Regions from separate parts of the Hydrogenophaga sp. GW823-FHT04C09 genome, predicted to be linked through region 2. Evidence: predicted binding sites of a transcription regulator. Region 2 holds the regulator's gene; the other holds the start of a gene.
The links. The regulator LexA, encoded in region 2, represses DNA repair genes until DNA is damaged. The targets are predictions, from matches to a motif close to ACTGTATNNNNATACAGT.
Positions count from the first base shown of each region.

Region 1 (14,964 bases), on a different contig from region 2:
GGCGATGCGGATCGGGCCCTTCTCGATCTTCTTGCGCAGGCGGTGGATGTAGACCTCGATGGCGTTGTTGCTCACCTCTTCGCCCCACTCGCACAGGCGCTCGACCAGCTGGTCCTTGCTCACCAGGCGCCCGGCGCGCTGCAGCAGCACCTCCAGCAGGCCGAGTTCACGCGCCGAGAGCTCGACCATCTTGCCGTCGATGGTGGCCACGCGGCCGGCCTGGTCGTATTCGAGCGGGCCGTGGCGGATGGTGTTGGTGGAGCCGCCCATGCCGCGCCGGGTGAGCGCGCGCACGCGGGCTTCGAGTTCCTGCAGCGAGAACGGCTTGGCCATGTAGTCGTCGGCGCCGTAGTCCAGGCCCTTGACGCGCTCCTCGATGCTGTCGGCCGCGGTGAGGATGAGCACCGGCAGCGTGGAGCCGCGCGAACGCAGGCGCTTGAGCACCTCCAGGCCGTGCAGCCGGGGCAGGCCCAGGTCCAGGATCAGCAGGTCGAACTCGTTGTTGGTCAGCAGGGCGGCGTCGGCCTCGGTGCCGCTGGTGACGTGGTCCACCGCCGCGCCGGCGGCGCGCAGGCTGCGCAGCAGGCCGTCCGCCAGCACGTGGTCGTCTTCGGCAATCAGGATGCGCATGGGAAGGTCTCCTGGGTGGCTGCCGGGGCAGCGCTTCATCGGGGAATGCCCGGCATCGGGCGAACCATTTTAGGCCGCGCAGGCCCCTGCGGCACGGTGTTCAGCGGGGTGGCACGGCCGCGCGCGCGCCGGGTGATTCCGAGCCATAGGCCTCCAGGCCGAGCGCCACCACGGTGGCCACCGCGTCGCCCACCTGGGCGCGGAATTCCGCCTCCGCCTGGGCCACGGCCTGGCGGAACGCCTCCAGCCACAGCAGCCCGGTGTCGGTGAACACGATGCGCCGTGCCCGCGCATCGCGCGCGTCCGCCTCGCGCCGCACCAGGCCCCAGGCCTCGCACTGCGTCACCAGGTCGCCCATGGCCTGCTTGCTCATGCCCGCCTGGTGCGCCAGCTCGGTCAGGCGCGAGCCGTGCAGGCCCAGGTGGCGCGTGATGTGGATGTGCGCGGCGCCCACCTGCGCCCGCGCCGCCAGGTGCGAGAGCGCCAGCGGCACGTTGGCGTCGTGCGCCATCAGGCTGAGCACGCGCTCGTCGAAGCGGCGCAGCGCCAGGCCCATCAGGCGCCCCAGATGGCCGCCGCGCCAGCGGTCGTCGGGCAAAACAGGGGCGGTGTCGGGCATTCGCTGATGGTAAGGCAAACTGACCAAATAACGCCTTGTTCGAATTCAACCTGCCTGTAAACTCCTGCTCAAGCATCCAGCCTGTACGCATTTACAGGCTTTGCGAACCTCTACCACCCGCTCAGGAGCCCCTCATGGACGCAGCCGTCAAGAACAACCCCCTCAACAGCGAAAAAGCCAAGGCCTTGCAGGCCGCGCTGGCCCAGATCGAAAAGCAGTTCGGCAAGGGCACCATCATGCGGTTGGGCGAGGGTGAGGTGATCGAGGACATCCAGGTCGTCTCCACCGGCTCGCTGGGCCTGGACATCGCCCTGGGCGTCGGCGGCCTGCCCAAGGGCCGCGTGGTCGAGATCTACGGCCCGGAATCCTCGGGCAAGACCACGCTGACCCTGCAGGTCATTGCCGAAATGCAGAAGCTCGGCGGCCAGTGCGCCTTCGTCGATGCCGAGCACGCGCTGGACATCCAGTACGCGCAGAAGCTTGGCGTGAACCTGCAGGACCTGCTCATTTCCCAACCCGACACCGGCGAGCAGGCGCTCGAGATCGTCGACAGCCTGGTGCGTTCCGGCGCGGTCGATCTGATCGTGGTCGACTCGGTGGCCGCGCTCACGCCCAAGGCCGAACTCGAAGGCGAAATGGGCGATTCGCTGCCCGGCCTGCAGGCCCGCCTGATGAGCCAGGCGCTGCGCAAACTCACGGCGCACATCAAGAAGACCAACTGCATGGTCATCTTCATCAACCAGATCCGCATGAAGATCGGTGTGATGTTCGGCAGCCCCGAAACCACCACCGGCGGCAACGCGCTGAAGTTCTACGCCTCGGTGCGCCTGGACATCCGCCGCACCGGCACGATCAAGAAGGGCGAGGAAGCGATCGGCAACGAGACCAAGGTCAAGGTGGTCAAGAACAAGGTCTCGCCACCCTTCAAGACGGCCGAGTTCGACATCCTGTTCGGCGAAGGCATCAGCCGCGAGGGCGAGATCCTCGATCTGGGCGTGGTGCATCGCGTGATCGAGAAGTCGGGCGCCTGGTACGCCTACAACGGCGAGAAGATCGGCCAGGGCCGCGACAATGCGCGCGAATTCCTGCGCGAGAACATCGAACTGCGCGTGGAGATCGAGAACAAGGTGCGCACCGAACTGGGCGTGCCGCTGCTGCCGGTGGACGAAGCGCCGGCGCCCGCCAAGGGCGGCAAGGCCGAAAAGGCCGAGAAGGCGGCCAAGGCCAAGGACGTTGACGCCACGCCGGCGGCCTGACCCCCGCCCTTGCGCGCATGGCCTTCGACCAGATTTCCCTCAAAGGCCGTGCGCTGCGCCTGCTCGCCGGGCGCGAGCATTCACGCGCCGAATTGCAGCGCAAGCTGAGCGTGCACGAAACCGAGCCTGGCGAGCTGGCGAAAGCGCTGGACGAGCTGGAGGCCAAAGGCTTCATCAACGAGCAGCGCGTGCTGGAGTCGGTGCTGCACCGGCGCTCGGCCCGCCTGGGCGCGTCTCGCGTGCGCCAGGAGCTGCAGGCCAAGGGGCTGGACCCGCAGGCGGTGGCCGAGGCGGTGGCGGGCCTGCAGGGTTCGGAAGAAGCGCGCGCGCGCGAGGTCTGGCGCAAGCGCTTCGCCGGGCCGCCGGCCGACGCCGCCGAGCGCGGCAAGCAGATGCGTTTCCTGCTCACGCGCGGCTTTGGCGCCGAGGTGGTGCGGCGCGTGGTGAAGGGCGCGCCTGCCGACGACAGCGAGGACTGAACGCGCGCGTCAGCGTGGCTGGGTGGCCGAGGCGCCGCCCGGCGCCCGGGGCGGGCGCAGCATGCGCCAGGCCAGCAGGCCGCTGGCCACCATGATGCCCGTGCCCAGCACCGCGGCGGCCTGCAGCCCATCGACAAAGGCGCTGCGCGCGGCCAGCCCCAGGGCCTCGGCCAGCGGCGCGGGCAGGCTTTCGGCGACCCGCAGCGCGCCGCCCAGGGTCGAGGCTTCGGCCACGGCCTCCTGGGGCAGGCCCGCCGGCAACTGGCCCGCCATGCCGGCGCGGTAGAGGCCCGTGGCCATGCTGCCGAACACCGCGATGCCCAGGGCGCCGGACAGCTCCGCGCTGGTCTCCGACAGGGCCGATGCCGCGCCCGCGCGCTCGGGCGGCGCCGAGCTGATGACGATGTCGTTGCCCAGCGTGAACACCGGCGCCATGCCGATGCCCATGAGCGTCATGCCCACGACCAGCGCGGCAAGGCCATGGGGGCCATCGACCAGCGCCACGCCCGCGAAGCCGACCGCTGCCACCGCCAGCCCCGTCACCATGGTGCGGGGCGCCGAACAACGTTGCGCGATGGCCGGTGTCAGCATCGAACCGACCACGAACGACAGGGCCCAGGGCACGGTGCACAGGCCCGCCACCAGGGGCGAGAGGCCCAGCACCAGCTGCAGGTGCTGCGAGATGAAGATGTAGACGCCGAACATCGCGAACGAGGTAAGGGCATAGGTGCAGATGGCGGCCGCGAAGCGGGGCTGGCCGAACAGCCGCAGGTCGAGCAGCGGGTAGGCGATGCGGCGCTGGCGCCGCACGAAGGCCACGCCCGCCGCGAGGCCGAGCGCCGCAGCCACCCAGGTCGGCGCGTCCACATGGCCTTCGGCCGCCTGCTTGAGCGCGAACACGCCGCCGAGCACGGCGGTGAGCGAGAGCGCCACGCTGCCCAGGTCGAGCCGGCCCGCCTCGGGGTCGCGGTACTCGGGCAGCAGGAAGGGGCCCACCGCCAACAGCAGCAACATCACCGGCACCGCGGCCCAGAAGATCGCGGGCCAGGCGAAGTACTGCAGGATCACGCCACCCACCAGCGGGCCGATCGCGCCACCCACCGAGTAGCTCGAGATCCAGATGCCGATGGCGATGCGGCGCTCGCGCTCATCGCGGAACATGTTGGAGATGAGCGAGAGCGTGGACGGTGCCAGCGTGGCGCCGGCGATGCCGAGCAGCGCGCGCGTGGCGATGAGGGCCTGCGCGGTGGTGGACAGGGCCGCCGCCACCGAGGCGGCCGCGAACGCCATCGCCCCGATCATCAGCAGCCGGCGCCGCCCGATCTTGTCGCCCAGCGTGCCCATGGTGATCAGCAGGCCGGCGACCATGAAGCCGTAGATGTCGATGATCCAGAGCAGTTGCGCGGACGAAGGCCGCAGGTCGGCGCTGATGGCGGGCAGCGCGAGGTTGAGCACCGTGAGGTCCATGGCATAGACCAGGCAGGGCAGGGCGATCACGCCCAGCGCCACCCATTCGCGGCGCGTGGCCCGGGGTGGAGCGATCTCGATGGCTGGCGGAGTGGCAGGCATGGGGTTTCCTCGAGGTTCGGCGGTGGACCGCGCCGAGATCCGGCGCCATCCTGGGGTACGACGAACCAGGGCCGGGCGTTTCGACAACCCGCCGCTCAGCCTTACAGGCCGAGCATCAGCTTCAGGTTCTGCACCGCGGCGCCGCTGGCGCCCTTGCCCAGGTTGTCCAGCCGGGCGACCACCACCGCCTGCTTCGCCTCGCCGTTGCCGAACACGCGGATTTCGAGCTGGTTGGTGTCGTTCAAGGCCAGGGCGTCGAGCTTGCCGTCTTCGGTCGCCGGTTGCACGCTCACCCATTCACTGCCCGCGTAGTGCTTTGCGTAGGCCGCGTGCAGGTCGGCCAGCGTGGGCTGGCCGGGCAGGGTGTCCAGGTGCAGGGGCAACTGCACCAACATGCCCTGTGCGAAGTTGCCGACGGATGGCACGAAGATGGGCCGGCGCGTGAGGCCGGTGTAGGCCAGGATTTCCGGGATGTGCTTGTGCTTGAGGCCCAGGGCGTACAGCTCATAGGCCGGGGCTTCGCCTTTTTCGTAGGCCTCGATCATGGTGCGGCCGCCGCCCGAGTAGCCGCTGACGGCGGGCAGGCAGACCGGGTAGTCGGCGGGCAGCAGGCCGGCGTCGACCAGCGGGCGCAGCAGGGCAATGGCGCCGCTGGCATAGCAGCCCGGGTTGGCCACGCGGCGGGCGTTGACCACCGCGTCGCGCTGGCCCGGCGCGAGTTCGGGGAAACCGAACACCCAGCCGGGTGCGGTGCGGTGGGCGGTGGAGGCGTCGATGACCTTGGGCTGCCGGCCGGGCAGGGCATCGATCATGGCGACCGATTCGCGCGCCGCGTCGTCGTGCAGGCAGAGGATGACCAGATCGACCTGCGCCATCAGCTCGCGCTTGGCGACCGGGTCCTTGCGGCGCTCGGGTGCGATGCTCACGAGTTCGATCTGCGGCATGCCTTGCAGGCGCTCGCGAATCTGCAATCCGGTGGTGCCTGCTTCGCCGTCGATGAAAACCTTGGCCATGGCCGCTCTGCCTTGTCAGTTGGATTCAGGGGGATTACCAAACCCGCGCGTCGAATGCGCGCTTTTGGTGCGTTGCACCATGATACAGTCCCGGGTTGCTGTTTTCAGTGCCCACCCAGCGGCCACCCCGGTTCGGCCGTCACTCTTTTACCTGTTCCTGAGAGACACCTCATGAAGATCCATGAATACCAAGGCAAGGAAATCTTGCGCCAGTTTGGTGTGCCCGTGCCCCGCGGCATTGCGGCATTTACGGTGCAAGAGGCGGTGGAAGCCGCTCAAAAGCTCGGCGGCCCGATCTGGGTGGTCAAGGCCCAGATCCACGCCGGTGGCCGTGGCAAGGGCGGTGGCGTGAAGGTGGCCAAGTCGGTGGACGACGTCAAGCGCCTGGCCGGCGAAATCCTGGGCATGCAGCTCAAGACGCACCAGACCGGCCCCGAAGGCCAGAAGGTTCGCCGCCTCTACATCGAAGACGGCGCCGACATCAAGAACGAACTGTACGTCTCGCTGGTGACCGACCGCGCGACGCAGAAGGTGGCCCTGATCGCTTCGAGCGAGGGCGGCATGGACATCGAGGAAGTGGCGCACGCCACGCCCGAAAAGATCATCACCGAGATGATCGATCCCCTGACCGGCATCACCACCGAGCAGAGCAAGAAGGTCGCCGCGGCCATCGGCCTGACCGGCGCCTCCGTCGACCAGGCCGCGGACATCTTCTCCAAGATCTACAAGTGCTACATGGACACGGACGCGTCGCTGGTGGAAATCAACCCGCTGAACTGCGACTCCAAGGGCAACCTGATGGCGCTGGACGCCAAGTTCAACTTCGACGCGAACGCGCTGTTCCGCCACCCTGAGATCGTGGCCTACCGCGACCTGGACGAAGAAGACCCGGCCGAAGTGGAAGCCTCCAAGTTCGACCTGGCCTACATCAGCCTGGACGGCAACATCGGCTGCCTGGTCAACGGCGCCGGCCTGGCCATGGCCACCATGGACACCATCAAGCTGTTCGGTGGCGAGCCCGCCAACTTCCTGGACGTGGGCGGTGGCGCCACCGCCGAGAAGGTGACGGAAGCCTTCAAGATCATGCTCAAGAACCCCAACGTCAAGGGCATCCTGGTCAACATCTTCGGCGGCATCATGAAGTGCGACACCATCGCCACCGGCGTGATCACCGCCTGCAAGGCCGTGAACCTGTCCGTGCCGCTGGTGGTGCGCATGAAGGGCACCAACGAAGAGCTGGGCAAGAAGCTGCTGGCCGAATCCGGCCTGCCCATCATCGCCGCAGACACCATGGCCGAAGCGGCGACCAAGATCGTTGCTGCCGTCAAGTAAGCCCGGAGAAACATCATGTCCATCTACATCAACAAAGACACCAAGGTCATCACCCAGGGCATCACGGGCAAGACGGGCCAGTTCCACACCGAGAAGTGCCAGGAATACGCGAACGGCAAGAACGCCTTCGTGGCCGGCGTGAACCCGAAGAAGGCCGGCGAGTCGATCTTCAACATCCCGATCTACGCCTCCGTCAAGGAAGCCGCGACGCAGACCGGCGCCACCGTGTCGGTGATCTACGTGCCGCCCGCGGGCGCCGCCGCCGCCATCTGGGAGGCCGTGGAAGCCGACCTGGACATGGCCATCTGCATCACCGAAGGCATCCCGGTGCGCGACATGCTCGAAGTGCGCAACAAGATGAAGGCCAAGGAAGCCGCCGGCGGCAAGAAGACCCTGCTGCTGGGCCCCAACTGCCCCGGCCTGATCACGCCCGACGAGATCAAGATCGGCATCATGCCCGGCCACATCCACCGCAAGGGCCGCATCGGCGTGGTGAGCCGTTCCGGCACGCTGACCTACGAAGCCGTGGCCATGCTGACGGAAGTGGGCCTGGGCCAGTCGACCGCCGTGGGCATTGGTGGCGACCCCATCAACGGCCTCAAGCACATCGACGTGATGAAGGCCTTCAACGACGATCCCGACACCGACGCCGTGATCATGATCGGTGAGATCGGCGGCCCGGACGAGGCCGACGCGGCCCGCTGGTGCAAGGCCAACATGAAGAAGCCGGTGGTGGGCTTCATCGCGGGCGTGACCGCGCCTCCCGGCAAGCGCATGGGCCACGCGGGCGCGCTGATCTCCGGCGGCGCCGACACGGCCGATGCCAAGCTTGCCGTCATGGAAGAGTCCGGCTTCATCATCACGCGCAACCCGTCGGAACTGGGCAAGCTGCTCAAGGCCCAGCTCTGAGCCACCCCTCGAGGGTGTGAAAAGGGCAACGCTTGCGTTGCCTTTTTTTATGTCCGCACGGAAATTGAGGTGCCGAATCCACAAAGGCGCTTGCTCGGCCGAACCTGATTGCAACAAAATGCAACATCCAGGATGCCAGCGATTTGCCGGCACCGACGGTGCGCTTGTCTCTGACCTTTGGGCAGTTCGCGGCGACCTGCAGGCGAACCCACCCGGAGAATGCGCGACGTGTCCACCCGCAAGACGAAACCCCTGCAAGGCCGAGGCCGGATCTGGCGATCCGACGCCTGCCTGGGCCTCGGGGTGGTGCTCGCCGTTTTCGCGCTGCACGCTTCGACCGACCTGTTCGACGGCCTGGAACGCCGCTTCTACGACGTTGCCAGCGCGGCCAGCAGCCGCCAGCCCAGTGAGCGCATCGCCATCATCGCGATCGACGACCAGAGCATTGCCAACATCGGGCGATGGCCCTGGTCGCGCGAGGTGCATGCGGAGCTGATCGACCAGCTCAGCGCGGCCAAGGCCAAGACCGTCGCTCACACCGCCTTCTTCTTCGAACCGCAGACCGACCGGGGCCTGGCCCAGCTGCGGGCCTTGCGCGGCCAGCTCGACGGCATGGCACCCGGCGCCACACCGCTGCCCGATCTGGGCGCCGTGTCGCGCCAGCGCCTGCTGGGATTCATTGGCGAGGCCGAGCAGCGCCTGGATACCGACGCCCGGCTGGTCGCCAGCATGGCGCGCGCGGGCAACGTGATCGTGCCTTCGGTGTTCACCCTGGGTGAGCCGCTGGGCCGGCCCGACGCGCCTTTGCCCGCCTTCGCCCAGCGCAGCGCGCTGGCCGACGACAGCGGCTTCGGCCTGCCGGCGCAACGCACGCAACAGCCCCTGCCCGCCGTGGGGGAGGCCGCCCGGGCGGTGGGCCACCTCAACCAGATTCAGGATGCCGACGGCGCGGTGCGCCGGGAAGCGCTGCTGGTGGACTTCGATGGTTACGCGGTGCCGTCCATGGCGCTGAGCGTCGCGGCGCACAGCCTGAACCTGGGCATGGAGGACATCCGCCTGTGGCCGGGCGAGGGCGTGCAGCTGGGCCCGACCCGCCTGCCGACCGACGAGGCGGCGCGCCTGCTGCCGCAGTTCTACGCCGATCGCGACGGCAAGCCCGCCTTCACGGTGGACTCCTTCTACGACGTGATCTCCGGGCGCATTCCCGCCAGCAAGTACACCGACAAGGTGGTCATCATCGGCGCGACCGCCGCGGGCGTGGGCACGCTCTTCACCACCCCGGTGTCGCCGGCGATGTCCCCCGCCGCCATCCTCGCGCACATCACTTCCAGCCTCCTCAATGGGCATTTCATCGCCCAGCCGGCCTGGGGTGGTCTGGCGGTGCTGGGCGTGTTGCTGGTGGTCGTGGCGCATCTGGTGGCGTTGCTGCCGCGCCTGTCCGCCGCTGCGGGCGCCGTGGTGACAGCTGGGCTGTTCCTGCTCCTGCTGGGGGCCGAATATCAACTGCTGGCGTCGGCTGCGATTTGGCTGCAACTGGTGTTCCCGGTCGCGCTGCTGCTGATCGGGCACCTCGCGCTCACCACCCGGCGCTTCCTCGCAACGGAAGCGGGCAAGATCAAGGCGGACGAGGAGTCGGCCGAGACCAACCGCATGATGGGCCTGGCGCTGCAGGGTCAGGGCCAGCTCGACATGGCGTTCGACCGCCTGCGCCGCGTGCCCTTCAGTCCCGCGCTGATGGACAACCTCCGGCACCTCGCGCTGGACTTCGAGCGCAAGCGCCAGCTCAACAAGGCCGAAGCGGTGTACGAGCACATGACCCGACTCGATCACGCCGACGCCGATGTGGTGGCACGCCTTCAGCGGACCAGGCATCTTTCGAACACGGTGGTGTTGGGGCCGGGCTCGTCGCATCCAGGCGGAACGCTGGTGCTCGGCGATGAGCGTGTCGAGAAACCCATGCTGGGCCGATACCGGATCGAGAAGGAGCTGGGCAAGGGCGCCATGGGCGTGGTGTACCAGGGCCTGGATCCGAAGATCGGGCGCACCGTGGCCATCAAGACGCTGGCGCTGAGCGCCGAGTTCGAAGGCTCGGAGTTGGCCGACGTGCGCGAACGCTTCTTCCGCGAAGCCGAAACGGCCGGGCGGCTGCAGCACCCGAACATCGTCACCATCTTCGATGCGGGCGAAGAGCATGACCTGGCCTACATCGCGATGGAGTTCCTGCAGGGGCGCGACCTCGCGGCGCACACCCGCGACGGACAGCTGTTGCCGGTCGCGGCCGTGCTGTCCATCGGCGAGCGCGTGGCGCTGGCGCTGGACCATGCGCACCGCCAGCAGGTGGTGCACCGCGACATCAAGCCCGCCAACGTGATGTACGACCCCGCCACCGATTCGGTGAAGGTCACCGACTTCGGCATCGCGCGCATCACCGGGTCCAGCAAGACCCGCACGGGCATGGTGCTGGGCACCCCGAGCTTCATGTCGCCCGAGCAGCTGGCCGGCCAGCGCGTGGACGGCCGCTCGGACCTCTATTCGCTGGGGGTCATGCTGTTCCAGTTGCTCACGGGCAGCTTGCCGATGCGGGGCGATTCGATGGCCGCGCTCATGTACCAGATCGCCAACCAGCCCGCGCCCGATGTGCGTGAACGACGTCCTGAATTGCCGCCGGAACTGGCCGATATACTGAGCAAGACCCTGTCGAAATCGCCTGCGGAAAGGTACCAGACAGGGCTCGAAATCGCCGCCGACCTCCGCAAGACCATCGCCGCCCTGTCGACGTCCCCCGACGTTCACATGGCGCCTCAGACCGTGCCCGCTTCCCATGGGCACGGCCATGAAAACGCGGTGCTTGCCACAGTTGTCACGCCGGTGCCGGTTTCGTCGCGCGAGCCCGAGACAGTCAGCTTCGATATCCGCTTATAAATCCAACAATATGATTTTTGAGTATTTTTGTCTGACAGATCCGGGTCTGGTCAGGGACAACAACGAGGACTCCGTGGCCCTCGATCCCGACAACCAGATCGTGGTGCTGGCCGATGGCATGGGCGGGTACAACGCGGGTGAAGTCGCGAGCGCGATGGCGACCACCTTCATCCGGACCGAGCTCGGGCGATGGATGTCCGAGGGGGGGCATGAGGCCAGCGCGCGCGAACTCAAGCGCGCCATGGAAATCTGCATCGACAACGCCAACCGGTCCATCTTCAACGCCGCGAATTCCAACGCGCAATACGCCGGCATGGGCACCACCCTGGTCATGGGCGTGTTCCATGGCGCGCGCGCCATGATCGGCCATGTGGGCGACTCGCGCTGCTACCGCCTGCGCGCCGGCAGCTTCGTGCAGATCACGCGGGATCACTCCTTGCTGCAGGAGCAGATCGACGCCGGGCTCATTTCGCTGGAGCAGGCCCAGTACGCCACCCACAAGAACCTGGTCACCCGCGCCCTGGGGGTGGAAGACACGGTGTTGCTCGAGGTTAACGAGTACCGGGTCGAGGACGAAGACCTCTATCTGTTCTGTTCCGACGGGCTCAGCGACATGATGAGTGACGAGCGCATTGCCGCCATTCTGGTGACCGCGGGCACGCTGGAGGAAAAGGCGCAGGCCCTGGTGGACGGGGCCAACGACTGCGGTGGACGCGACAATATTTCGGTGATACTGGCGTATGCTCGATCGAAGCCGATCCGCAAAGGCCTGCTCTCGCGGATGCTCGGCAAGTAATCGCCAGCGCCATTTCAGAATTCAATCAATAGGTTCCAGAGGAGTCGGCCATGCCGAAAATGATCGTTTCCATCGACGGTGTCGTCATCAAGGAAGTGCAACTCACGAAAGACCGCACCACGCTGGGCCGGCGTCCTTACAACGACATCGTGATCGACAACCTCGCGGTCAGCGGTGAGCATGCCGTGATGCAGATGTCGGGCATGGACGTGTTTCTGGAAGACCTCAACAGCACCAACGGCACCTACGTCAACGGCAAGGCGATCAAGAAGCAGCAGCTGCAGAACGGCGATGCCGTCGAAATCGGCAAGTACAAGATCAAGTTCGTGCACGAAGGCGCGAGCGAAACCTACGAAAAGACCACCGTCATCAACGCCGGCTCCGTGGTGGAGGCCGGCGACTCCCAGGGCGCACCGCTGGGCAACGCCGCGATCAAGGTCATGTCCGGCACCGCGGCCGGTCGTGAAGTGCCTCTGGTCAAGGTGGTGACCACCATTGGCAAACCCGGTGTGGCGGTGGCGGCCATCACGCGCCGGCCCCATGGTTATGTGGTGGCCCTGGTCGAAGGCACGCAGAAGCCCACCATCAACGGCAGCCCCATCGGGACCGACGCCGTGAACCTGCACCATGGCGACCTGCTGGAACTGGCCGGCACGCAGATGCAGTTCGTCCAGCACTGAGACGAACCCGAGCCATGCCCGGGCATGGCGGCCATCGGCAGAAATGCCAAAAAAGTCCTTTCCGGCGCCTGGTCAAACGGGTAGCCTTCGGCAGTCGGTTGCCGGCCCGGCTTGTTCGGTCTGAGGCAACCAGTTTCCCCATCCAATGTGCCGGCGGTCCCGGCCATGCCACTGCCAAAGCTGCCAAATGAGGGTCCGCGTACTGGGGTGCTCTGGCGCCATCGCCCATGGTTGCCGCACCACGTCCTTTCTGCTCGACGACAACGTCCTGATCGACGCCGGTACCGGCGTGGGCGACCTGACCCTGGATGAGATGGCGCGGGTGGACCACGTCCTGCTCACCCATTCGCACCTGGATCACGTGGCCGCGCTGCCCCTCATGCTCGATGCCGTGGCCGCCCGGCGCCTGGCCAGTGGCGCTGCGCCGCTGCAGGTGCACGCGCTGCCCGGCACCATCGCCGCGCTCAAGGTGCACATCTTCAACAACCTGATCTGGCCCGACTTCTCCGCCATTCCCAGTGTGGACACGCCGCTCATGCGCTTCGTGTCCATTGCGGTCGGCGAGGTGCTCCATGTCGGCGGCAAGTCGGTCGAGGTCTTGCCTGCGGTGCACACCGTGCCGGCGGTCGGCTTTGCCGCCGCCAGCGCCTCGGGTCACTGGGTCTTCAGTGGCGACACCGGGCGCAACCCAGCGTTCTGGCAGCGCGTCAACCAGCTCCCTGTGGCCCTGCTGGTGATCGAAACCGCCTTCAGCGACCGGGAGCACGCCCTCGCGCAGCGCAGCCTGCACCTGGCTCCCAGCCTGCTGGCGCAGGAGCTGGAGCAGATCGATGGCCGTCAGCGCTACCCGATCTACATCACCCACACCAAGCCGGCGGAAACCGGTTTGATCATGGAAGAGATCCGCCGCTTCGACGAAGCGCCCAACCGCGCGGGCGATGTGCGCCACGACATCCGCTGGCTCAGCGCGGGGCAGACCTTCGAGTTGTGACAAAAGCCGTTGCCTGAAGGCGAGGTGACAAAAATTGTCGGTCGCATGCCGATGCAGGGGTCACCAAATGTCACTGATGCAGGGTGAAGCGTTAAAAAGACCTCAAAAAGCGTGGCATTTCGGGCTGGCACGGGGCGTGCTGATAGGAGGCCGTTCTTATCCCAACCCCTGCCTCCCAAGGAGTTCTCCATGAAATTGAACCGTGCCATTCAAAAAGGCTTCACCCTGATCGAATTGATGATCGTGGTGGCCATCATCGGTATTCTGGCGGCCGTCGCGTTGCCCGCTTACCAAGACTACACGGTGCGTGCGCGCGTGTCGGAAGTGATCCTGGCGGCTTCTTCCTGCCGCACCTCGATCACGGAAGTGGTTCAGACCGCGCCTGGCATCAACGTAGCCTCGGCCATCCCCGCCTCTTGCTCCATCACCCCAACGCGAATGGTGGCATCGGGCGGCGCCGATGAAAACGGCGTTATCACGATCGTTGGCAACGCGGCCAATATCGGTGGTCAAGTGACTGCCACCACCAACCGGATTCGTCTGGTTCCAATTGTCTCCGGTGCAGCCCTGGTCGGTACGACCGGCGGCGGCAGCGTCATTCAAAGCTGGAACTGCGGCCCTGACACCACCGAAGGAATGCTTGCCAAGTACCTCCCGGGTTCTTGCCGTTCCTAATCGCTCGCGGCGATATTTGACACACATGGAAAGGCCGCTTTGCGGCCTTTCTTTTTTATTCCCCGGCCGCCACAATGCTGCAGCACTACACCCGTTTTCAGCAGGTCGAGAACGTTCTTGCAGCCGTGCTGCTGTCGCTGGCCTGGTTGATGCCCAACCATCAGCTGCCCTGGAACGCGTTTCACCACGAGCTCGTGATGGTGGTGGCGTTGGGGCTGATCGCCATCGTACTTGCCTGGCAGACCCGTTGGCGCGTGCCGCTATCGTTCTTTGCGGGTGTGTTTGGGCTGCTGATCGTAGTGCCTTGGGGGCAGTGGGCCGCTGAGCTGATGCCCAAGGCCGGTACAGCGGCGGTTTCTTCCGCCTATGTGGCCGCCTCCCTGCTGGCCTTTTTGTGCGGCCATGCCGCGAGATTGAACCAAAGTCGCCGCTTTATAGATATCGTCTTCGCTGCCCTGGCCCTGGGGGCGGCACTTAATGTGCCCGTGCAATGGATTCAATGGTTGCAGTGGTATTCCGGCGATTTCGACTCCCTGGTGCTGCTGTTGGTCACCCCCATTAGTGACCGCGAGCGCCCTTCCGGCATGATCCTGCAGCCCAACCAGCTGGCGACCATCCAGGTCTGGGGGCTGATCGCCCTGACCTGGTTCCGCCATCGCCGCATGCTCTCGCTGGCCACGTTCGTGTTGCTGTTTGTTTGGATCGGTATCGGCATCGGGCTCACCCAGTCGCGCGCCGGATTACTTGAGATGGCCGTTGTGACCGGGCTGCTGGCCTTGGCGTTGAAGGGCGAGGGGCGGAGGACCATTTGGATCGTCTGGTGTTCGATCCTGGTGGTGCTGATCCTGTGGTTACTGAACTTCAAGGAGGTGGCCAACTGGCTGGGCCTCGGGGGGCAACAGAATGCCGAAGCGCGCCTGACGGCCATTGATGGTGCCCGAATTGATGCCTGGCGGGCGTTTGGCGCAGCCCTTCTTGAGCGCCCATGGTTCGGCTACGGTTTGACCGATGGCGGCTTTGCTTACGTGGCCGTGGCGCATCTACAACCCGAGTTGTACATCGGCCAGCGCTTCGCTCACGCACACAACGCCGT
Region 1 covers NZ_JBXAIO010000010.1:128,633-143,596, reverse strand. Annotated here, with positions in the region: gene AC1Q9M_RS23280 (response regulator) at 1-630, opposite strand, end outside; gene AC1Q9M_RS23275 (MarR family transcriptional regulator) at 731-1,249, opposite strand; gene recA (recombinase RecA) at 1,384-2,505, shown strand; gene recX (recombination regulator RecX) at 2,523-2,984, shown strand; gene AC1Q9M_RS23260 (MFS transporter) at 2,994-4,553, opposite strand; gene argC (N-acetyl-gamma-glutamyl-phosphate reductase) at 4,655-5,566, opposite strand; gene sucC (ADP-forming succinate--CoA ligase subunit beta) at 5,738-6,898, shown strand; gene sucD (succinate--CoA ligase subunit alpha) at 6,914-7,807, shown strand; gene AC1Q9M_RS23240 (CHASE2 domain-containing serine/threonine-protein kinase) at 8,036-10,729, shown strand; gene AC1Q9M_RS23235 (Stp1/IreP family PP2C-type Ser/Thr phosphatase) at 10,740-11,525, shown strand; gene AC1Q9M_RS23230 (FHA domain-containing protein) at 11,576-12,205, shown strand; gene AC1Q9M_RS23225 (3',5'-cyclic-nucleotide phosphodiesterase) at 12,393-13,196, shown strand; gene AC1Q9M_RS23220 (pilin) at 13,392-13,871, shown strand; gene AC1Q9M_RS23215 (PglL family O-oligosaccharyltransferase) at 13,946-14,964, shown strand, end outside.
Region 1: recA (recombinase RecA) is a predicted target of LexA. The motif match lies at 1,330-1,347, and genes of this name have one in related genera.

Region 2 (14,964 bases):
TGGCCCTGGTCATCGAACGCTTCGTCAGCCTCAAAACGCGCAAGATCTTCCCGCCCAAGCTGCTCGACGAAGCCATCATGGTCTCGCGCAACGGCATCCCGGGCCCGGACGTGGTCAAGCAGCTTGAACAGAACTCCGTGCTGGGCACGGTGCTCGCCACCGGTTTCCGCACCTACAACGTCAACCCGCGCGCCACCGAAGACGACCTGCGCGCCAGCCTGGAAGGCGCGGGCCGCGAAGCCGCCGCCAAGCTGCAGCGCTACCTGGGCGCGCTGGCCACGATCGCGTCGGCCGCGCCCCTGCTCGGCCTGCTCGGCACCGTCATCGGCATGATCGAGATCTTCGGCTCGCAGGCGGTGGACACCGTTGGCGCCGTGCCCGGCATGGGCAACCCCGGCCAGCTCGCGCACGGCATCTCGATCGCCCTCTACAACACCGCGTTCGGCCTGATCATCGCCATCCCCGCGCTGATCTTCTGGCGCTACTTCCGCGCCCGGGTGGACAGCTACCTGCTGTCCATGGAACTCGCGGCGGAGCGCTTCGCCCGGCACCTGCTGAGCCTGCGGAAGCCCACGCTATGAACTTCCGCACCGGTGAGCACGATGAGCCCGAGATCAACCTGATCCCGTTCATCGACATCCTGCTGGTGGTGCTGATCTTCCTGATGCTCACCACCACCTACAGCAAGTTCACCGAACTGAAGGTGAACCTTCCGGTGGCCGACGCGCAGGCGCCCAAGCAGAATCCGCGCGAGATCGTGGTGGCGGTGGGCAGCGACGGCCGCTACTCCATCAACCGGCAGGTGCTCGAGGGCGCGGGCGTCGAGGTCCTCACGCGCGTGCTCTCGGAAGCCTCGCAGGACAACCGCGACACAGTCATCGTCATCAGCGCGGACGCCGCCGCCACCCACCAGTCGGTCATCAATGTGATGGACGCCGCCCGCCGGGCCGGCCTGGTGCAGATCACGTTCGCCACCCAGCAGACGGGTGCCCCCGCCCGCGGCAAACCCTGACGCGCCACGGGTGCCCGCCATGAGCCAGGCCCAGGGGCAGACGCAGGAAGCCGCCTGGCTGCGGCGCGCCCAGCAACGCGGCCCGCTGTCCTGCCTGCTCTGGCCCGTCTCCCTGCTGTACCGCTCGCTCATGGCCCTGCGCCGCTGGCTGTATGCCCGTGGGCTGCTGAAGGTTCACCAGATGGATGTGCCGGTCGTCGTGGTCGGCAACGTGGTGGTCGGCGGTGCGGGAAAGACGCCCTGCACCATCGCGCTGGTCAAGCACCTTCAGGCGCAGGGCTGGCATCCCGGTGTGGTCTCGCGGGGTCATGGCCGGCACGCCATCGGCGTGACCCATGTGCACGCCGACACGCCAGCCAGCGAAGCCGGGGACGAGCCCCTCTTGATCCACCAGCGCACCGGCGTCCCCGTCTGCGTGGCGGCTCGCCGGGTCGATGCCGCGCGCGCGCTGCGCGCCACCCACCCCGACGTGGATGTGCTGGTGTGCGACGACGGGCTGCAGCACCTCGCGTTGGCGAGGCAACTGGCCATCGCGGTGTTTGACGACCGCGGCGTGGGCAACGGTTGGCTGCTGCCCGCCGGCCTGCTGCGCGAACCCTGGCCGCCCGCGCGCCACGCGCCGTTCAGGCCCGACCTTCTCCTGCGGCAAGGCCGCGCGGGTGCGCCGGCCGCCACGGGTGTGGCGGCGCCGGACATGCCCGCGTTCGGGGCGGTGCGGCAACTGGCCGCCCATGCCGTCGGCCCCCGGGGCCAGCGCATCGAACTGTCGCGATTGAAGGGCGAGCCGCTGACCGCGGTGGCCGGCATCGCCCGGCCCGAGGTGTTCTTTGACATGCTGCGGGAGGCCGGCCTCGCCCCCACGCAGCAGGTGGCCCTGCCGGATCACGCCGACCCGGCGGCCTACGCGGAGCTGGTGCACGGCGCGCGGCACCCCTTGGTCTGCACCGAGAAGGACGCGACCAAACTCTTTGCCCTTTTGCCGGCAGACGGCTCCGTGCAAGCCTGGGCCGTCCCGCTCGAACTCACGCCCGACCCGGCATTTTTCGAGGCGGTCGACGCCCATCTGACCGCCTGGCGCCCCGCGCCTTGAAACCCGGATCCAGCCGGCGCGACTATCATTCCGCCATGGACACCAAACTGCTCGAACTGCTGGTCTGCCCGGTCACCAAGGGCCCTCTGATCTTCGACCGCGACAAGCAGGAACTGCTCTCGCGCAGCGCGCGCCTGGCCTACCCGGTGCGCGACGGCATTCCCATCCTGCTCGAACACGAGGCCCGCACGATCAGCGAAGAGGAAGCGGCGCGCCCATCGGCCCCCGCCCCGCTCGCATGAGCCTGCCCACCGCGGCGGCCGACTTCACCGTCCTCATTCCCGCCCGGCTGGCCTCCACCCGCCTGCCCGACAAACCCCTGGCCGACATCGCCGGCGTGCCCATGGTGGTGCGCGTGGCGCAGCGCGCGATGCAGAGCGGCGCCTCGCGCTGCGTGGTGGCGGCCGACGATCCGCGCATCGTCGACGCCTGCGCCGCCCACGGCGTGCAAGCCCTGCTCACGCGAACCGACCACCGCTCCGGCAGCGACCGCCTGGCCGAAGCCTGCGCCCTGCTCGGCCTGGCGGATGAGGCATTGGTGGTCAATGTGCAAGGCGACGAACCTCTGATCGAGCCGACGCTGATCGACGCCGTGGCGGCCGAACTGCGGCGCCGCGACGATTGCGTGATGAGCACCGCCGCCCACGCCCTCGACAGCACGAGCGACTTCCTCAATCCCAACGTGGTGAAGGTGGTGCTCGACCGCATGGGCACCGCGCTGTACTTCAGCCGCGCACCCATCGCCTGGTGGCGCGATGGCATGGCACCCGGCCAGCCCATGAGCGCGCTGCCGACCCCTGCGCCACTGCGCCACGTCGGCATCTACGCCTATCGCGCCGGCTTCCTGCGGCAGTTTCCCCAGCTGGAGCCTTCGTCGCTGGAAGCAATCGAGTCGCTGGAGCAATTGCGCGTGCTCTGGCACGGCCACCGCATCGCGGTGCACGTGACGGCCCATGCACCGGGCCCCGGCGTGGACACGCCGCAAGATCTTCAACGGGTGCGCGAGCTGCTCGCCAAGGCCTGAATTACGGGCCTTGCGGTGGGCGTCGGAGCCCTTTTCCTGTCAGCCAGAGCGAAGGGTGCCCGTGCTATCCTCGACCGGTCGCCCCGGCTCCCACGCCCTGGGGCCGCCGCTCGAGACAAGCGGCCACGCCATTGAAACTCTGAAAAAAGGAAAGCGATGAGACTGATTCTGTTGGGCGCCCCGGGTGCCGGCAAAGGAACGCAAGCCACGTTCATTTGCCAAAAATACGGCATCCCCCAGATCTCCACCGGCGACATGCTGCGCGCGGCGGTGAAGGCCGGCACCCCCCTGGGGCTGCAAGCCAAGGCCGTGATGGAATCCGGCGGTCTGGTCAGCGACGACCTCATCATCAACCTGGTCAAGGAACGCATTGCCCAGTCCGATTGCGCCAACGGCTTCCTGTTCGACGGCTTCCCGCGCACCATTCCGCAGGCCGATGCCATGAAGTCCGCCGGCGTGAAGCTGGACTACGTGCTGGAAATTGACGTGCCGTTCGACGCCATCATCGAACGCATGAGCGGCCGCCGTTCGCACCCCGCCTCGGGCCGCACCTACCACGTCAAGTTCAACCCGCCCAAGGTGGAAGGCAAGGACGACGTGACCGGCGAGCCGTTGATCCAGCGCGAAGACGACAAGGAAGAGACCGTGAAGAAGCGGCTCGAGGTCTACAGCGCACAGACCCGTCCCCTCGTGGACTACTACAGCAGCTGGGCGCGCTCGGACGCGGCCGCCGCGCCCAAGTACCGCGCCATCAGCGGCATGGGCTCGGTCGAGGACATCACGGCGCGCGCCTTCGAGGCGCTGTCGAAGTAAGCCACCCCGGCTTCCCGCAGAACACCCGGCCACGTGCCGGGTGTTCCGCTTTCAGGAGGGCTCAAGCCGGGCTGGAGCGCAGGCCGTAGGCCTTGCCCTCCAGAAACACGTACTCGGCGCGCAGGATCGCTTCGCCCTTCTCGTCCTTGAACGCGAAGCCCACGGTGGACAGGGAGGCCCCGGTCTTGACCTCAGGCATCTGCCATTGCCCCAACCGGAACAGCGGCGCCAGTTCGATCTCCCAGCGCCGGTCGCGGCGCGTGGGCAACACGGTCTTGGCCAGCAGCGCGGGCCCGTCGATGCCCGCCGTCTGGGCGGGCAAAGGGCGTTGGCCGAGGTCGGCCGGCAGGCGCAGGGCCTCGGGCAGCTCCAGCACCAGCTCGGCGTGCGGGTTGCGCCACTTCACCTCGACCACCCGCCCCTCCAGGTAGAGCGGACGGTCCTGGTCGAAGCTGCTCCAGCCATGGTGGGCCAGCGCCCCACCGCCCCAACCCCCCAGGCCCAGCCAGGCCCCGGTCCGAATCACATCACGTCGTTGCATGGAGATCTCCTTCCCATCACACGTAACCGATCCAACGGCCGCAGGTCAGCACCAGCAGCCACAAGGCCGACGACAGCAGCATCAAGAGGCGCGCAGTGCGGTCCTGGCGCTGCAGCGATCGGCGGGCGTGGAACCAGCCGGCGTTGCACCCCGCCAGCATGATCAACACCATCTTGGCTGTGAACACGCGATTGGCCAGCAGTTCCCCGGCCTGGGTACCGAACATCAGGAGGCCCGACACGGCGGCCAGTGCGAAACCCACCGCCACCAGGCCCAGGCTCAGTTTCGCCAGGGGCTCCACAGGCAGGCTCTGGCCCCAGCCGAACACCCGCAGTTCCAGCAGCGTCAGGTTGCCGAGCAACAGCGCCACGCCCAGCAGATGGGCCACTTCCAGCATGGGGTACGCCCAGGCGTGGGCACCGAGCGCGGCGAACATCGCGTCATTCCATCAGCAGGTCCAGCGCCAGCGCCAACCGGGCCTTGACCGGCGAGAGCCCGGCCGAGTGCGCGAATGGCAGGCCAGCGTGCGGCACCACCCTTCCGCGCGCACAACGCGTCGCCAGCACCACCCGCACCCGTTGTGCCTGCGCGGCATTCAGCGCATCGGTCAGCGCCTGGTGAACGGTACCGTTGCCCGTGCCGGCCACCACGATGCCCCGCAAGGGACGGGCGGCGCCTGGCGCCATCAAGGCCCGCACCAGGCTGCCGTCCGCGTCGGCATGGCTGGTCACCAGTTCGACCCGAGGCAGGGCGTCGGCCGCCAGGAAGCGGGCCAGCGGGGCTGGATCGTGGGAAGCAACGGAGGCGCCCCGGGATCGGAAACGGCGCACCTCCCCCTCCTCCACACAAGCCAGCGGCCCCGCGTCTCCAGAGTCAAAAGCGTCCAGGCGGTAGGTGTGCACCTTCGCCACCTCCAGCGCGCCGTGCACCTGTCCGGCACACACCACCACCACGCCGGCCTCCCCATGCCGCACCACGGCCAGCGCGTCGGCAAGGTTCTGCGGCCCATCCGGCACCAGCGCGGAAGCCGGGCGCATCGCGCAGGTCAGCACCACAGGCTTGGTGGGTTGGAGCAGGCGCTGCAGCACGAACGCCGTTTCCTCCAGGGTGTCGGTGCCGTGCGTCACGATCACCGCCGACACCTGGGGATCGTCCAGATGCGCCTGGAGCCGTGCCGCCAGCGCCTGCCACACCGGCAGGCCCATGTCCTTGCTGTCGATCTGGGCGACCTGCTCCACCTCCAACGGCACGCCGGCCAAAGCCGGAACGGCCGCCACCAGATCGGCCACGCCGACCTGCCCCGCCACGTAGCCCACGTTGTCGCCCGCCTGCGCCGCACGCCCGGCGATGGTGCCGCCCGTGCCCAGGATCACGAGCCGCCGGCCCTGATTTGTGTCCACCACTTGCCAATCCTTGAAAACTGGTTAAAAATACAGATACTGGATAAGAAAACAGGTATCAGCCACTTCCCGCGTTGTTCCTGCCTTCCCAGATGGCGTTCCCCTTGGCCACCACGTTCCCGACGAGGTCCTCATGCTCGACATGCCCCATACCGCACCGAAGCTCACCGCCCGGCAGCAACAGATTCTGGAATTGATCCAGACGGCGATCGCACGCACCGGCGCACCGCCCACCCGTGCCGAAATCGCCAGCGAACTCGGGTTCAAGTCGGCCAATGCCGCCGAAGAGCATCTGCAAGCGCTGGCGCGCAAGGGCGTGATCGAACTGGTCAGTGGCACTTCGCGAGGCATCCGCCTGCGCAGCGAAGACCTGCAGTCCATCAACGATTCGCGCGGGCGCCAGCTTACACTGCCGATCCCCAGCCTGGCCCAGCTGGTGCTCCCCCTGATCGGTCGCGTCGCAGCCGGTTCGCCCATCCTGGCGCAGGAGCATGTGGACCAGACCTACCAGGTCGAGCGCAGCCTGTTCCAGCGCACGCCCGACTACCTGCTCAAGGTGCGTGGCATGTCCATGCGCGACATCGGCATCATGGACGGCGATCTGCTCGCCGTGCAGGCCACGAAGGAAGCCAAGAACGGCCAGATCGTGGTGGCCCGCCTGGGTGACGACGTCACCGTCAAACGCTTCATGCGGCGCCAGCACCTGATTGAATTGCACGCGGAAAACCCCGACTACAAGACCATCGTCGTCGAACCGGGCGAGCCATTCGAAATCGAAGGACTCGCCGTGGGCCTGATCCGCAACAGCTTCCAGCTCTGACCGATCCCGGTCCGTGTCGCCTCAGCAGGTGGCGGGCGTTTGGTCCCGGTGGGTGCACAACCCACCACAAGGACACATCCCTGCGAAGGCGTTTGATTTTGCAATCCTGCCTGTGTTCAACCCCACCCAATGGAGTTTCGCATGGGAAAAATTTTCAACACCAACACGTGGCGCGCCCCTTTGCAGTTGATCGACTGCTGGTTGCCCTCTCCCGCCCTTCGCCGGGCAACGGCCGCCAACGAGCCCGTGGCCACGCAGGTTGTACAGCGCTTTGCGCGTGCCGGGTGGCTCAAGCGCGCCAGCACAACCCGCAGTCCACTTGTCTTGCGGGCCGTGCCACCGGCAGCGGACCCTGTGCCTCGCGTGCGCGTGCTGCAGCAGACCGGCCCCGCGGCGGCGCACCGGGCCGGTGTCAGGCTGGTGATCTCGGGCCGCATCAACGATGTGTGCGCCGAACTCGATCGACTGGCCGACCAGGAACGCCAGCTGTCCACGCGCGCGGCCTGAACTCGGCCGCCGCCAGCGAGCACACGGCCATCCTCCAGGCTCCCGGCGCGCCGTGCCTGCTTGTAACCAGGGGTCAGCGGCCCGGAAGGCCTGGGAGGTGAAGGCACAATAGGGTCATGAATATTGTGATCCTTGATGACTATCAGGACGCTGTGCGCAAACTGCGGTGTGCCGAGAAACTGGAGCCTTACCCGGCCAAAGTCTTCACCAACACGGTCAAGGGCGTGGGCCAGCTGTCCATCCGATTGCGCGATGCCGATGTGCTGGTCCTGATCCGGGAACGCACCGCCATCACCCGTCAACTGGTTGAAAAACTCCCCCGGCTCAAACTCATCGCCCAGACCGGGCGCGTGGGTGAGCATGTGGACGTCAATGCCTGCACCGAGCGTGGCATCGCGGTGGCCGAGGGCGTGGGTTCACCCGTCTCCACCGCCGAGCTCACCTGGGCCCTGATGCTTGCGGCCATGCGCCGCATCCCGCAATACGTCTCCAACCTCAAGCATGGCGCCTGGCAACAGGCTGGGCTGAAGGCCGCGGCCATGCCCGCCAACTTCGGCGTGGGCATGGTGCTGCGTGGCAAGACGCTGGGCATCTGGAGCTACGGCCGCATCGGGCAGATGGTGGCAGGTTACGGGCGGGCCTTCGGCATGCGCGTGATCGTGTGGGGCAGCGAAGAAAGCTGTGCCCGCGCCGCGTCCGATGGTTTCGATGTGGCCCCCAGCAAGGCAGCCCTGTTTGAAACGGCCGACGTGCTGAGCCTGCACTTGCGGCTGAGCGAGAGCAACGCGGGCTGTGTGACACCCGAAGACCTCGCCGCCATGAAGACCTCCGCGCTGTTGGTCAACACCTCCCGCGCCGAGCTCATCCAGCCCGAGGCGCTGATCGCCGCGCTGAACCGGGGTCGCCCGGGCATGGCCGCGATCGACGTGTTCGAATCCGAGCCCATCCTGCAAGGCCATGCCCTGCTGCGGCTCGAAAACTGCATCTGCACGCCCCACATCGGCTATGTCGAGCAGGACAGCTACGAGATGTACTTCTCCTCTGCGTTCGACAACGTGGTCAACTACATCAAGGGCACACCGACCAATATCGTCAATCCAGGCGCGCTGCAGGTTCGACGCTGATGGCTGCGATCGACCTCACCCCAGAAAAAACGCCGGTTGTCACCGGCGTTTTTTCTGGGTACCAAGGGCGTCAGCGTTTGCCATCCGGCTTCGAGCCTGGCTCGTCGTCCGGCGGCATGAAGTCCAACACCTCGAAATCGATCAGGTTGCTCAGCGGCAGGTCCTGGGCGTCACCTGCCTTGGCGGTCGGCTCCACGGGCGGCGACACCTCTGGCAACAAGGCCTCGAAGGCAGAGAACTCGGAGAGGTCGTTCAGGTTGATGTCCAGGCCCAGGTGGGACGACGCAGGCACCAGCACACCCAGGTCCATCGGCTGGGTGTTGCGACCGCCAGCAGGCTCTTCAGCGACGGGGGGCTTCTTGCCGGCTGGCGCGCTCGGACGCCGGCCGTCGGCTTTCAGCGGTTGCATGTTCGTGTGCCGGAATTCGCTGTGCTTTGCCGCGGACGGCTCGTCTCGCTTGATCAGCTCCTTGGCCATCGCGTGCAACAGCAAGAGCTCGCGGTACGCCTCGAGATCGAACACCTCGACTTCGTCGTCGCTGGCGTCCCGGAAGATCGACTCCTCGATCAGGTCCAGCACCCGGGGCTCCGGCCACAGCGACTGAATGCGGCTGAAGGCCGTTTCGTAGGCTTCAAGGCCTCGACCACCGTCGGTGTAGCGGTTGAAGGGCGGCGCGCCGGCATTGAAGACGTGGTTGAACTCGTCGCGCAGGGCGTCGTAGTCTTCGCGGCGCCCCAGGCGGTGATAGAGCTTGAACAGATCCAGGTAAGCCAGGGGGCTGGGCTCATGGCTCTCGGCCAGGTGGTTGCGCAGCACTTGGATGGCCTGCTCGTCTTCACCCAGCGACACGAAAAAGTCGGCCTGCTGCTGAATGTCGAACAACTCTTCCGTGGCCACCGAACGGGAGATGCCCAAGGCGCTCGGTGAAAAATCCCGACGGTCGCGCGATGGCAGCGCAACCGCCGATTCCGGCTGTGGATCGCTCTCGCGCGCAGCGGCGCCATCGAGGGCCTGCAAATCGTCCAGCGACGAATCCTGATCCAGGTGAAGATCGAGTTCCACGCCGCCGGGCGCGGGGGCCGCCACCGTCGGGGCGCCCTGGCGCACGGGCTTGCGGAGCTGTGCCGGCATGGTTTTGTCTTCAGGCGTCGAGGACCACCACGCACGGGACGCCTCGGACCCGGCCTGCGCTGGACGGCGGCGCGACGCCATCAGCAGCGCCAGAAGCGTCAGCAACAGCAGTGCGCCCAGCAGGTACACCAGCCAGTTGCGGTAGCGCTGGTCACGCGCCTCATTCAGTTGGGCGTTCAGCTCGCCAATGCTGTTCTGGCTCTGGGCCCGGGCGTTGCGCAGTTGCTCGGCTTCCGCCTCCAGCGCCGCGAGTTTCTGGGCGTCCCGCAGGATGTCTTCCGGCGACGCGCTGAGAGACTTCCAGAGCAGGCCGGCGGCGGCGCGGGCTTCTTCGGAGGTGGCGGGCTCACTCAGCAAGAAGGGCGAGAGCTTGAGCGTCGGATCGCGCTCGATGCCCGCATCCAGATCGATCGGGTCCAGCTGCAGGCGGGGCGCCGCAGGGGGTGCCGGTGGACGGCGCACCACACTGCTCGCACGGGGCGACGCGGTGGCACCCGGTTTCGCGGCGGGCTTGGGCGCAGGCCGTGCCGATGGCGAAGCCACAGGGCCAGCCGCAACGGGCGGCCGAGCGCTGGCGGTGCCACTCTCTACCAGGCTGCCGCCCGCGACACCGGGACCCGCAGGCGTGGAAGGCGCCTGCGCCACCGCCGGGGGCGCCACGGCCACCGGGTTGTTGGATCGGTCGACCGGCGCCATCGGCTCGTTGAGCGGGTCGGCCAGCAGCACGAAGCGGCGGGTGAACGCGGTGCCGCAGCCGGCACGCACGTACAAGGTGACGATGGGTTCGTTGATGGGCTGCCGAGTCTGGATACGCACCGAGGACTCGGCCTCGGCTTTCTGGGGCGTGCTGCGAACCAGACCGGGCGACACTTGCGTATCGCCAAAAAAGACATCCGCATTGAGGCACTGGTTGGTGAGATCCTCACCCGGAGCGAGAAGAACCTGAACCCGGACATCGAGAGGTTGTCCGATGACAGCTGCACCACTGTGCCGCCCCAGCGTGGCCGCCGAACTGCCCAGCGCAGTTAATAGCAAAATACAGCCTGTCCATGTCTGGCGCACGTTGGAAGCCCTTCGTTCTTTCGTTGGATCATTTTGTCATAGCTCCAGGCACCCTCATTCCAAATACAACACACTTATGCAACCCATATTTCTTCATACGGGCATCGTCGGGACCGGTGCCATGGGCCGCGGCATTGCCCAGATGGCGGCCCAGGCCGGCAGCCAGGTCTGGCTCTTCGACGTGCAGGCCGGCGCGGCGGAGGCCGCCCGCGCCGCCCTTCAAGGCACCTGGCAGACGCTGGTGGGCAAGAACCGCATGGAGGCCAGCCAGATGGAAGACTGCCTGGCACGGGTGCATTTGGCCGGTGCGCTGACCGACCTCGCGCCCTGCGATCTGGTGGTGGAAGCCATCGTCGAACGGCTCGACGTCAAGCAACGCCTGTTTGCCGATCTCGAAGCCATCGTCCAACCCGATGCGGTGCTGGCCACCAACACCTCGTCGCTCTCGGTCACCTCGATCGGTGCCGCGCTCAAGCGCCCGGCCCAACTCGCTGGCTACCACTTCTTCAACCCGGTGCCCCTGATGAAGGTGGTCGAGGTCATTGCCGGCCTCAAGACCAGCGCCACGGTCTGCCAGCGCCTGACGGACTACACCCGCCAGTTCGGCCACACGCCGGTCTCGGCACAGGACACGCCGGGCTTCATCGTCAACCACGCCGGCCGCGGCTACGGCACCGAAGCCCTGCGCGTGGTGGGCGAACGCGTGGCCGATTTCGCCACCATCGACCGCATCCTCAAGGACCAGATGGGCTTCAAGCTCGGCCCGTTCGAGCTGATGGACCTGACGGCGCTGGACGTCTCGCACCCCGTGATGGAGTCGATCTACCACCAGTATTTCGAGGAGCCGCGCTACCGCCCCAGCGTGATCACCGCCCAGCGCCTGGCTGGGGGCGTGGTGGGCAAGAAGGTCGGTGAAGGTTTCTATGCCTACGACAAGGGCGTGGCCCAGGTGCCGGCCGACGTGGCCGCGCCGACCGTCGCGGAGCTGCCACCGGTCTGGGTCTCGCCCAAGGCAGCCCGCCGGGCCGAGCTCTATCAGTTGCTCAAGGACCTGGGCGCGCACATCGAGACCGCCGCCGCACCGTCGGCCGCCGCGCTCATTCTGGTGGCGCCGCTGGGTCTGGACGTGACCACGCTGGCCGCCGTGGAACGCCTGGACGCGTCGCGCACCGTGGGCATCGACATGATGCTCGACGACGCCTCCACCCGCCGCCGCGTGCTGGCCACCAACCCCGCCACCCGGGCCGACATGCGCGACGCCGCTCACGCCCTGTTCGCCAGCGACGGCAAGGCCGTGAGCGTGGTGCGCGACAGCGGTGGTTTCGTCACGCAGCGCGTGGTGGCCACCATCGTCAACATCGCGACCGACATGTGCCAGCAGGGCATCTGCTCGCCGGCCGACCTGGACGTGGCGGTCACCCTCGGCCTGGGCTACCCGATGGGGCCGCTGGCCATGGGCGACCGCATTGGTCCCACCAACCTGCTGGAGATCCTGTTCAACCTGCAGACGGTTTACGGCGACCCGCGTTACCGCCCTTCCCCCTGGCTGCGCCGCCGTGGCGCGCTGGGCCTGAGCCTGACGCACGAAGAAGCCTGATTCCCGACCGCAAGGACCGACACCGCATGACCGCCAGCCTCAAGAGCCACAGCCATGGTCAGACCATGGTGCTGACCATCAGCAACCCGGAACACCGCAACGCCCTCGGCCCCGACATGTACGCCGCTGGCGTGGAAGCGCTCAACGTGGCCGAAAGCAGCCCCGAAGTGCGCAGCGTGGTGCTCACGGGCGAAGGCGCGCACTTCTGTGCCGGCGGCAACCTGCAGCGGCTGCTGGCCAACCGGCAGCAGCCGCCCGAGGTGCAGGCGCAGAGCATCGAGGGTTTGCACAACTGGATCGAGACCATCCGCGCCTTCCCCAAGCCCGTGGTGGCGGCCGTGGAAGGCGCGTGCGCCGGTGCCGGTTTTTCGCTGGCGCTGGCTTGCGACCTGGTGATCGCCGCGCAGAACAGCGTGTTCGCGATGTCGTACAGCAGCGTGGGCCTGTCGCCCGACGGCGGGGCCACCTGGAGCCTGATGCGCGCCCTGCCCCGGGCCACGGCGCTGCAGTTGCTGTTGTGCGGTGAACGCATCGGCGCCGAGCGGCTGCAGCAACTGGGCGTCATCACCCAGACCAGCACGCCGGGAGAAGCGCTGCACGACGCGCTGACGCTGTGCGAACGCCTCAATGCGCGCGCGCCCAACGCGCTCAGCAGCATCAAGGAACTCGCCAACGACGCCCCGACGGTCACACTGCACGCGCAGCTGTCGGCCGAGCGCGATCATTTCGTGCGCAACCTGCATCACGCCAACGCGGGCGAAGGTATCACGGCCTTCATGGAAAAGCGGGCCGCCAACTACCGTTGACGCGGTCTGCGCGCATACCCTGATCTGTCCGCCGCGTCCCAGTGGCGACAATGAAGGCCACCCTCAGTCACTCAAAAGACAGCCCATGGACGAACCGATTCTGACAATGGAAGAACGCGAGGCGATCAACAACGGTCGCTGGTTCAGCAGCCTTTCACCTTCCCTGCGTCACGACATCCTCCGATGCGCCCACGTCAAGCGATTCAAGGACGGCGATCTCATCGTCGCACGCGGCGACCCACCGACCGAATGGTCGGCGGTCGCCCGTGGGGCGGTGCGCGTGAGCTCGACCTCGCTCTCGGGCAAGCAGATCACGCTGACCTATGTGGAGCCCGGGGTGTGGTTCGGCGATGTGGCGATGTTCGACGGCGACCAGCGCACGCACGATGCCTACGCGCATGGCGCCACCACCTTGCTGTGCGTGGCGCGCACCGATTTCCAGAAGATCCTGGCCTCGCACGTGGAGCTGTACGAAGCGCTCATGCGACTGCAGGCACGGCGCATCCGCACGCTGTTCGGCCTGGTGGAAGACCTCAACACCTTGCCCCTGCGCGCGCGGCTGGCCAAACAGCTGCTGCACCTGGTGCGCAGCTACGGCGTGCCCTGCCTGGCCGACGGCAGCGAAATGCGCATCGGCCTGCAGCTCGCGCAGGAGGAACTGGCGCAGCTGCTGGGCGCGTCGCGGCAGCGCGTGAACCAGGAGCTCAAGTCGATGGAGCGCGAGGACGCGATCCGCATCGAACAAGGCGGTGTGGTGGTGCGCAACCGCGACATGCTCATGCGCATCGCCGAAGCCGAGTCCTGACCCCGGCGTTGTCGCCACTGCTGCTTCAGGCCCGTCAACCCACAACGGCCTTGAGCCGCACACCATGAGCGACACCCAGAATTTCGTCGGCACCCGGCCCGTTGCGGCACAACACACCTTCGACATCCCGGCCCTCGAACGCTGGCTGACAGACCGGCTGCCGGGCTTCGCCGGCCCGCTCTCGGTGGAGATGTTCAAGGGCGGCCAGTCCAACCCCACCTACAAGCTCATCACGCCGCAACGCGCCTACGTGATGCGGGCCAAGCCCGGGCCCGTGGCCAAGCTGCTGCCCTCGGCCCATGCGATCGAGCGTGAGTTCCGTGTGATGAGCGCGCTGCACGGCACGGGTGTGCCGGTGGCGCGGATGCACGTGCTGTGCGAAGACGAATCGGTGATCGGCCGGGCCTTCTATGTCATGGAGTGCGTGGATGGGCGCGTGCTCTGGGAACAGTCGCTGCCCGGCATGGACCGCGCGCAACGCGCCGCCCTCTACGACGAGATGAACCGCGTCATGGCGGCGCTGCACACCGTCAAGCCCGACGCGATCGGCCTGACCGACTATGGCAAGCCCGGCAACTATTTCGAGCGCCAGATCGGCCGCTGGAGCAAGCAGTACCAGGCCTCCATCACGCAGCCCATCCCGGAGATGGACCGCCTCATGGAATGGCTGCCGCAGAACATCCCGGCCATGGCGCGCGACGAGTCCATGGTGTCGGTGGTACATGGCGACTTCCGCCTCGACAACCTGATGTTCCACGCCACCGAGCCGCGCGTGCTCGCCGTGCTCGACTGGGAACTCTCGACGCTGGGCCACCCGCTGGCCGATTTCAGCTACCACTGCATGTCCTGGCACATCCCGCCCGGCATGTTCCGCGGCATCCAGGGACTGGACCTGGCCGAGCTGGGCATCCCTTCCGAAGACGCCTACATCTCGCGCTACTGCGAACGCACCGGCATCGCCAGCCCCGAGCAACTCAAAGCGGACTGGAACTTCTACCTCGCCTACAACATGTTCCGCCTCGCGGCCATCCTGCAGGGCATTGCCAAGCGGGTGGAAACCGGCACCGCGTCCAACGAACAGGCGGTGAAATCCGCCGCCGGCGCCCGCCCCCTGGCCGAGATGGCCTGGGGCTTCGCCAGCGCCCGCTGACCCTCTTCACACCCACACCCTTTTTCCACTGGAGCCAAGATGAATTTCGACTACACCGACAAGGTCAAGGACATGCGCGAG
Region 2 covers NZ_JBXAIO010000006.1:184,739-199,702, reverse strand. Annotated here, with positions in the region: gene AC1Q9M_RS18020 (MotA/TolQ/ExbB proton channel family protein) at 1-581, shown strand, start outside; gene AC1Q9M_RS18015 (ExbD/TolR family protein) at 578-1,012, shown strand; gene lpxK (tetraacyldisaccharide 4'-kinase) at 1,032-2,102, shown strand; gene AC1Q9M_RS18005 (Trm112 family protein) at 2,138-2,344, shown strand; gene kdsB (3-deoxy-manno-octulosonate cytidylyltransferase) at 2,341-3,126, shown strand; gene adk (adenylate kinase) at 3,283-3,939, shown strand; gene AC1Q9M_RS17990 (DUF6152 family protein) at 4,001-4,480, opposite strand; gene AC1Q9M_RS17985 (hypothetical protein) at 4,497-4,916, opposite strand; gene AC1Q9M_RS17980 (asparaginase) at 4,921-5,883, opposite strand; gene lexA (transcriptional repressor LexA) at 6,023-6,700, shown strand; gene AC1Q9M_RS17970 (hypothetical protein) at 7,055-7,207, shown strand; gene AC1Q9M_RS17965 (D-2-hydroxyacid dehydrogenase family protein) at 7,324-8,331, shown strand; gene AC1Q9M_RS17960 (type IV pilus assembly protein FimV) at 8,402-10,525, opposite strand; gene AC1Q9M_RS17955 (3-hydroxyacyl-CoA dehydrogenase) at 10,602-12,122, shown strand; gene AC1Q9M_RS17950 (oxepin-CoA hydrolase, alternative type) at 12,149-12,928, shown strand; gene AC1Q9M_RS17945 (Crp/Fnr family transcriptional regulator) at 13,014-13,733, shown strand; gene AC1Q9M_RS17940 (phosphotransferase family protein) at 13,798-14,883, shown strand; gene AC1Q9M_RS17935 (acyl-CoA dehydrogenase family protein) at 14,923-14,964, shown strand, end outside.